One region of the Paenarthrobacter sp. R1 genome, then DNA from elsewhere that is predicted to be linked to it. Evidence: predicted binding sites of a transcription regulator. Region 1 holds the regulator's gene; the other holds the start of a gene.

What was found. The regulator LexA, encoded in region 1, represses DNA repair genes until DNA is damaged. The targets are predictions, from matches to a motif close to TCGAACANNTGTTCGA.
Region 2: QN084_RS09705 (shikimate dehydrogenase) is a predicted target of LexA. The motif match lies at 1,629-1,644, and genes of this name have one in related genera.

The regions. Positions count from the first base shown of each region.
Region 1 covers NZ_CP127115.1:4,028,829-4,033,204, reverse strand. Annotated here, with positions in the region: gene QN084_RS19240 (histidinol-phosphate transaminase) at 25-1,128, opposite strand; gene QN084_RS19235 (LysM peptidoglycan-binding domain-containing protein) at 1,207-1,563, opposite strand; gene lexA (transcriptional repressor LexA) at 1,904-2,650, shown strand; gene QN084_RS19225 (ATP-dependent DNA helicase) at 2,647-4,376, opposite strand, start outside.
Region 2 covers NZ_CP127115.1:1,998,174-2,002,549, reverse strand. Annotated here, with positions in the region: gene QN084_RS09715 (MFS transporter) at 1-512, opposite strand, end outside; gene QN084_RS09710 (IclR family transcriptional regulator) at 715-1,485, shown strand; gene QN084_RS09705 (shikimate dehydrogenase) at 1,737-2,633, shown strand; gene QN084_RS09700 (bifunctional sugar phosphate isomerase/epimerase/4-hydroxyphenylpyruvate dioxygenase family protein) at 2,633-4,376, shown strand, end outside.

The DNA.
Region 1 (4,376 bases):
GGACAAGTCTAGTTGGGCCAGGGACTACTTGGATTCCAGAAGGGACTCCAGCGCTTCCAGGAAGGCCGTGGTTTCCGCCTCGGTCCCGGCCGTGACGCGCAGGTGGCCGGGGATACCGACGTCCCGGATCAGCACGCCGGCATCAAGCAAGCCCTGCCATACCTCGTGCGGGTTCTCCAAGCCGCCGAAGAACACATAGTTGGAGTCCGACGCCGCGGGCTTGAGGCCCATTCGAAGGAGCTCCGTCACGATCCGGTCCCGCTGCACCTTGATATCCTCGACGTCGGCCATCAGGGCCTCGCGGTGACGCAGAGCGGCGAGGGCAGTAGCCTGCGTGACGGCAGAGAGGTGGTAGGGCAAGCGGACAAGCCTGATCGCATCGGTCACCTCGGGAGCAGCTGCCATGTAACCCAACCGGGCTCCGGCAAGAGCGAAAGCCTTGCTCATGGTCCGGGAGACGATCAAGCGCTCCCTCCCGGGCAACAGGGTCAAGGCGCTCGGGGTGTTGTCGTGGGCGAACTCGTGATAGGCCTCGTCCACGATCACGATTGCCTGGCTGGCTTCACCCGCTTCATAGACGGCCTCCACGACGTCCAGCCCAAGGCCGGTACCCGTCGGGTTGTTCGGGGAGCAAAGGAAGACGATGTTGGCGCCGGTTTCGGCGACCTGCCTGGCCGCTGAGGCTGCATCCAGACCGTAGTCATCCGCCCGGACACCGAGGACGTATTCGGTATCGGTTCCGCTGGCAAGCAACGGATACATGGAATACGTGGGCGGGAAGCCCAACGCTTTACGGCCGGGGCCCCCGAAGGCCTGGAGTATCTGCTGCAGAACTTCGTTTGAGCCGTTGGCCGCCCAGATGTTGCCGGGAGTAAGTCCATGGCCGAGGTACTCTGCCAGCGCTTCCCGGAGTTCGGTGAATTCACGGTCCGGGTAGCGATTGAGCCCGGTGGCCGCCGCCGCGACGGCTTCGGTGATGGCCGCCTGAACATCGGCAGGAACACCATGGGTGTTTTCGTTCACGTTGAGCAAAATCGGGACATCAAGCTGCGGAGCGCCATAGGGGCTTAGTCCACGCAGGTTGGTCCGGAGGGGAAGTCGGTCGAGTCGCTCAAGCTGGTCAGTCACTATAACAGTTTAAGGGTCCGGCCGAAGTGCCCTGTAACTGTGACACCGAGCCTGGCCCTTGGGAACCTTTCCGGTGGGCTAGCCGGCAGGGACTAACAGCTGCTGGCCGGGCTGGATACGGCCTCCGCGGAGATCATTGAGCTCGATGATTTCCGCAATCACGTCACGGGGGTCACGTTCCGGCGCGGCCGCTCCCGCGATTCCCCAGAGGGACTGACCCGGCTGGACGGTCACGCTCACTGCGACAGGAGGCTGAAGCTGCGCCTGGCTGTCCGATGCCTTTGCCGGCGAGTTGAGGAAGCCCGCCAGGCTGAGGAAGGCGGCAACGAGGAGCATTGCGGGAATGCCGAAGAAGACCATCCTGCCGCGCCGCGTCAGCCTGATGCGCGCCGGGGCGGGGATGGAGTGGAAATCGTGGAACGTAACAGCGGACATGAGCCTGAGCCCTCCTGAAGGATTGCCTGCGCCGGCGGAACCGCGCAGGCTTGCCAATTCTCTGTGTGCACTCCGCGCCGGCGTTCGAACATCCTTCGAACATCGACAACGGCTTATAGAACACATATTCGAACCTTGCTATGACATTTTTAGCACTTATCAACGAATGGTGTCGAGACTCGCTAGAACAAATGTTTGATAAACGCCCGTGCCTGACCTACGTTTGAGTGAAGAAACAGGCACAGATTCAGTGCATCAGGAGGGTCTGACATTTTTGGGCCCGGCATCTTCGGGCATCAACGGACCAGGCCCGGGGCGGAACGGAAGGGCATTGGCGAACATGGCAGCAAAAGCCACAGGAGGCAGGGCATCCCTGCGCAGCCAACAGGCCCCCAAAGCCCCGAAGAGCCTCACCGTCAGGCAAAAGAAAATCCTCGAGACCATCCAGCGGTCGGTCAATGACAACGGGTATCCACCCAGCATGCGCGAGATCGGGGATACCGTAGGCCTCGCCAGTCTCTCCAGCGTTACCCATCAGCTATCCCAGCTTGAGAAGCTTGGTTACCTCCGCCGTGATCCCAAGCGACCGCGTGCCATGGAAGTCCTCATGCCCCTGACGTTGGACAGCGGCGCCGGCATTCCCGGGGTGGAGGCTCCCGGCACACTGCTCAGCAGCGGCGGCTTGGATGTCACCTCGCTGGCAACTGCCAGTGACACCGCCATGGTGCCCTTGGTAGGACGGATCGCGGCCGGCGGCCCGATCCTCGCCGACCAATCCGTCGAGGACGTCGTCCCGCTCCCCCGGCAATTGGTTGGCCACGGCGAACTGTTCATGCTCAAAGTCGCAGGCGACTCGATGATCGATGCCGCGATCTGCGACGGCGACTGGGTGGTGGTCCGCCGTCAGAACGACGCCGTCAACGGCGACATCGTGGCAGCCCTTCTCGATGACGAAGCGACCGTTAAGACCTTCCGCCAGCGCGACGGGCACACCTGGCTGCTCCCCCAAAACACCCAGTACGAACCCATCCTCGGCGATCAAGCCACCATCATGGGCAAGGTCGTTTCGGTGCTGCGCTCCCTCTAGGGGTCCTGCTTCGCCAACCGCCCCAACGCTCCCTGCACTACCTTGCGGTCCGTCGTCGTCCAGAATGGCGGGAGTGCGGCACGCAAGAAGCCTCCGTACCTTTCCGTGGAGAGCCGGGAGTCGAGAACGGCAACCACGCCTTTGTCCCCTGTCGACCGGATGAGGCGCCCGGCGCCCTGTGCCAACCGAATGGCCGCATGCGTTGCTGAGACCGCCATGAATCCGTTACCACCGGACTGTGCCACCGCCCGGGAGCGTGCGGTCATGAGTGGATCGTCCGGCCGCGGGAAGGGGATGCGGTCGATGACAACCAGGCGGCAGGAACCACCCGGAACATCCACTCCCTGCCACAGGGACATCGTGCCGAAGAGACAGGTGTCCGGTTCATCGGAGAATTGCTTCACAAGCGCCGCCATGGTGGATTCTCCCTGGCACAGGATGTCCACATCCAAACGCGACCGCATGGCATCAGCCGCTTCTTCCGCCGCGCGCCGCGAGGAGAAAAGGCACAGCGCTCCCCCACCGGATGCCCGAATGAGGTCTTCGAGTTCGTCCAGGGCTTCCGGCGACGTGCCCCTGCCCGGCTTCGGCAGGTGCTGGGCGACATACAAGACACCCTGCTTGGGGTAGTCGAAGGGGGACCCGACGTCCAGCCCTGTCCAGCTGGGCGCACCGTCCCCCACCAGTCCCAATCCGCCGGCGGCCGGTTCGAAGGCCGAGCCGATGGCAAGCGTAGCGGACGTCAACACGACTGTGTGATCGGCAAACAGTCCTTCACGGAGACGCCCTGCGACGCTCAGCGGTGCCACGTTGATGAGCGCAGGTGCGGAGTCATCGGGCTGGGAGTAGCCCTGCTGTGGATCGAAAGCAGCGTTCCTGGAGAACCAGACCACCTCCCGGTTTTCCTTCGCCGTGAGCAGCCTCTCGCAGAGTTCCAGGATGAGCATCAGGCGCGACCGCGCAAGCTGCCGTCCGCCGTCGACGGCGTTGGAGGAGTCCGTTTTCGAATCGGACAGCGCGGCGCGCGTGGCGTCCCGCAGCTGGTCGAGGCAGTCGAGCAGCTCGTCGTTCAGGCCGTTCGGCTGCAAGCCGCTGGGAACCCCCACCAGCGCCAGATCCAGGCGGTCCGCCGCAGCGTTCAGGGCGTCAACGGTGATTGCTGTGTGCTTGCGGGCACTGGACGCAGCGGCGTGGACCATGGCCACCGACAGCTGCCCGGATACCGCTCCGGTAACCCGGTCCTGCAGTTCGTGGGCCTCATCGACCACAACGACGTCATACTCGGGCAGCACGGCCAGGCCCTCGAAAGCACTGACGGCAAGCATCGCGTGGTTGGTGACCACGACGTCCGCCTCCGCCGCCTTGGCCCGTGCCAGCTCGCTGAAGCACTCCTCGGCGAGCGGACACTTCTGCGCACCCAGGCATTCCATGGACGTGACCGAAACCTGTCGCCACGCCCTGTCCGTAACGCCGGGCATGAGCTCATCGCGGTCGCCTGTGGCCGTCTTGCCGGCCCACTCCCGCAGCCGGAGGACTTCCTTGCCCAGCTGCGAAGACGCCCCGCCCACCGAGGCGGCAAAGTGCGGCACGCTGGTGTCCTCTCCTAGCGAGAAAAGCTGCCCCTCGGAGGGTTCCTCGCTGGGGAAGCCACCTTCGAGCTTCTGCAGGCAAACGTAGTTCGCCCGGCCTTTGACGAGCGCCACGTTGACCGGGCGCTCCAAGGCGG
Region 2 (4,376 bases), 2.0 Mb from region 1:
CCGCCCTGGGTGCCCGTGAGGGTCCAGGAGGTGAAGAAGGAACGCCGGTTGTCCGGAGCGTGCTCAAGGGTCATCGACGAAGCGCCGGCTTGCTCGCCTGCGGCCGAAAGGCCTTGGGCCAGCCGTGCCAGCACCAGCAGGACCGGGGCCCACCAGCCGATGGTCTTGAAGTCAGGAAGGCATCCGATCACGAAGGTTGCGGCACCCATAAGCACCAGGGTGAACATGAGGACTTTCTGACGGCCGATCCTGTCCCCGAAGTGGCCCAGGATGATCGCTCCCACCGGGCGGGCAACGTAAGCGAAGCCGAAGGTGGCGAAAGACATGATGGCTGCGTTGGCGTCGGCGTCCGGGAAGAACACATGCGGGAAGATCAGCGCCGCTGCCGAACCGAAGATAAAGAAGTCGTAGTACTCCACCGCGCTGCCAAGGAAGCTGGCGAGGGCCGCTTTCTTGGGAGTGCCGGTGGTGGTTTCAGTGCCGGGCGTCGCTGACGGCATTGTTTGGCTCATGGGAGTTCCTTCTGTGACGACGATGTCGCGGATCAAGCTTCTGCGGGAGATCAAGGGCTAGGTGCGGCCGGATCGTCCCAAAAGTAACCACATGGTGAGAGCTACTTGTGCAATACAGCAATACTGGCTGTGAGAGCGGTCACTTGTCAAGAGATGTCGCCACTATCTAGAAATAGCTCTCACCATATGAAAGCATCGGACTATGAATGTGAAAGAGGGCACAAAAACGGACATGGTGGGCAAGGCGCTGAGCCTGCTTGTTCTGCTGGGTGACGAGCCGAAGGGGGCGAGCGCCGCAGATCTGGCCAGGGCGGCCGAGTTGCCGTTCAGCACCACGTATCGACTGCTGGGTTCGCTTACCCGGGACGGCTTCGTGGATTACGAGCCGGACGGCCGGCGCTACCATCTTGGACTGCGCGTGTTCCAGCTGGGGCAGCGCGTTTCCAACCACCATGGCTTCGCGGCCACGGCGCTCCCGGTCCTGCAGCGGGTCACCGAACGCACCCATGAGGCCACTATCCTCTCGGTTCGCGATGGAGACCACCACTTGACGGTCAATAAGGTGGACGGGCCCAAGACTTTCCGCGTAACCAGTGACCCCGGGCATCTCGGCGCGCTGCACACCACCTCCGTGGGCAAGGCGATCGTCGCCTTCGAGGAGGAGGTCGAGCGGAAGCGGCTCCTGGAAGAACTTCCCTTGGATCCGCTGACGGAACACTCCATCACGGACCGCGACAAATTCCGCGAGGAGATCGAGCAGGTCCGGCGCCAGGGCTACGCGGTCATGGATGAAGAGAACGAGATCGGCATGCGCGCAGTCGCAGTCCCCGTCCTCAACGCCCAGGGCAACGCATTCGCTTCCGTGGCCGTCGCTGTGCCGGTCTTCCGAATGACCATGGAGGAGCTGGTTTCACACGTCCCTACCTTGCAGGAGGCCGCAGCCGAGCTGGCGGCCCGCCTACCCCAGCGCTAAGCCACCCCACCCCGCCCATGCCAACCCCACCGACCCCACCCACCTACCCCCACCCAGCTAGGCCGCATTGGTGCGCGTTTTGACCCCTCTAAACGCGCTTAACTGCGACCTAGTTGGGTGCGCACGCTGGAAATGTTCGCCATAAGAACATGCGTGCGGAATATGAACATTTGTAGTAATCTCGATATCACCCGGCTCCGTGGACCCAGAAAATCCAAAGTCCGCGGTGCCGAAGTAAAAGGAGCTTGAGGATGAGCAACCGAGCCGAATCCGTTTTGGTGGGCCTGATAGGCGAAGGCGTCATGCCGTCGCTGACTCCGCCCATGCATGAACGCGAGGCCGATGTGCAGGGCCTTCGCTTGCTGTACCGCCCCATCGACCTTCTGGATCTCGCGTTGCCGGCAACCGCCGTCGGGGATCTCCTCACAGCCGCCGGCCGCATGGGCTTCAACGGCCTCAACATCACGCACCCGTGCAAGCAGCTGGTGCTGCAGCACCTTGATGAAGTGTCCGACGACGCCGATCGCTTGGGTGCCGTCAACACCGTCCTGATCCGGGACGGCCGCTTCATCGGCCACAACACGGACTTCTCCGGCTTCGGTTCGGCGCTCACCGACGGACTGCCGGCAGCGAAGCTGGACCGCGTCGTCCAGTTGGGCGCGGGAGGTGCCGGGTCCGCCGTCGCCTATGCACTCCTCAAAGCCGGCGTCAAGCATCTGGACCTTGTGGACATGGACGCCAACCGCGCGGCCGAGCGTGCCACTGAGCTCAGCGGACTTTTCCCGGTCGCAAATGTCACCGCGCACACGCCGGCCGACCTGAAAAACATCATGCCCCTCGCCGACGGCCTGGTCCACTGCACCCCGATCGGCATGGCAGCCCATCCCGGACTGCCGCTCGACATCGAGCTGCTGGAACCCCGCCACTGGGTGGCGGACATCGTCTATCGCCCTATCGAAACGCAGCTGGTCCGCGAAGCGCGCGCCAAGGGTTGCGACGTGCTCGACGGCGGCCGGATGGCAGTCGGCCAGGCGGCGGACGCTTTCAAGCTCTTCACCGGCAAAGACGCCGACCGCGACCGCATGCGTGAACACTTCCTTGAGCTCATCGCCACCGAAGAATCGGCACTCGTGAAGGCGGCCCACTGATGCGCACCGGGATCGCCACCGTCTGCCTGTCCGGCACCCTGAAAGAGAAGATGCAGGCCTGCGCCATTGCGGGCTTCGACGGCATCGAGATCTTTGAGCAGGACCTGGTCACGTCGCCGCTCAGTCCTGAAGATATCCGCAAGATGGCCGCCGACCTCGGCTTGGGCCTGGACCTCTACCAGCCTTTCCGCGATTTCGACGGCGTCACTCCGGACCTGCTGAAAGCCAACCTCAAGCGGGCCGAGGCCAAGTTCAAGCTCATGGCGCGCCTGGGCATGGACACCATCCTGGTCTGCTCCAACGTGGCTACGGCCACGATCGACGATGACCAACTGCGGGCAGAGCAGCTCGCACTGCTTGCCGCACTGGCGGGAGACCACGGCGTCAAGGTGGCCTACGAGGCCCTGGCATGGGGCAAGCACGTCAACGACTACGAGCACGCCTACCGCCTGGTGGAGGCAGTGGACCACCCCAACCTGGGCACGTGCCTGGACTCGTTCCACATCCTTTCCCGCGATTGGGACACCGCGCCCATCGAGGACATCAACGCGGACAAGATCTTCTTTGTCCAGGTGGCCGACGCCCCCAAGCTCTCCATGGACGTGCTGTCCTGGAGCCGCCACTACCGGGTTTTCCCCGGGGAGGGCCAGTTCGAACTCGCCAAGTTCATGGGCCACGTGGTCCGGGCAGGCTACACGGGACCGGTGTCCCTGGAGGTGTTCAATGACGTGTTCCGCCAGTCGGACGTGGAGCGCACGGCCGTGGATGCCATGCGCTCACTCATCTGGCTGGAGGAACAGAGCGCCAAGTGGCTGGCGGGCACCTCCGCAGAAACCGCCGCCGCCGGGACATCCGAACAAAAAGCCGCCGGCCGCCGTCGTTATCCCATGGAACTGGCCACCCTGCCCAAGGTGAACGAGCCCGCCGGGTTCAACTTCGCCGAGGTCAAGGCCGACGACACCGCGCAGCTGGAAAAACTCCTGGGCCAGCTTGGCTTCGAGTTCGAGGGCCGGCACCGCACCAAGGACGTCCAACTCTGGACCATGGGCCAGGCCCGCGTGATCATCAACGAACAAGCGGCCTTGCACACGGAACCGGCTATCGCCGCTTTGGGGTTCGACGTCGACTCCCCAGTGATTGCCTCCGCCCGCGCCCAGCAACTCAAGGCGCCAGTGGTGTCCCGCAAGGTCCAGGCAGACGAAGAAGTATTCCAAGGCATCTCCGCCCCGGACTCCACCGAGATCTTCCTCTGCCAAGGCAGCCCAGACGGCACAGCGGCGTGGACGCAGGAATTCGGCGAAGGGCTGGAGCACCCGCGGGCAGCCCAAACAGCAGTCATTGACCACGTAAACCTCGCACAGCCCTGGCAACACTTCGACGAAGCCGTCCTCTTCTACACCAGCGCCCTCGCCCTGGAACCGCAGCCGTTCGCCGAGGTACCCAGCCCCAGCGGCTTGGTGCGCTCGCAGGTAATGCAGGCCAGCAACGGCGCGGTCCGGCTGGTGCTGAACCTGGCGCCCGTGCAGCAGGCGTCAGCGCCAAAGACTTACCAGGAACACATCGCCTTCGCCGTGGATGACCTTGTGGCAACAGCCCGGTCAGCACGGGAACGCGGCCTTGAGTTCCTGCAGATTCCGGCCAACTACTACGAGGACCTGGACGCGCGGTTCGATCTTGAACCGGGTTTCCTGGCCACCCTCAAGGAGCTCAACCTCCTGTATGACCGGGACGCCAACGGTGAAT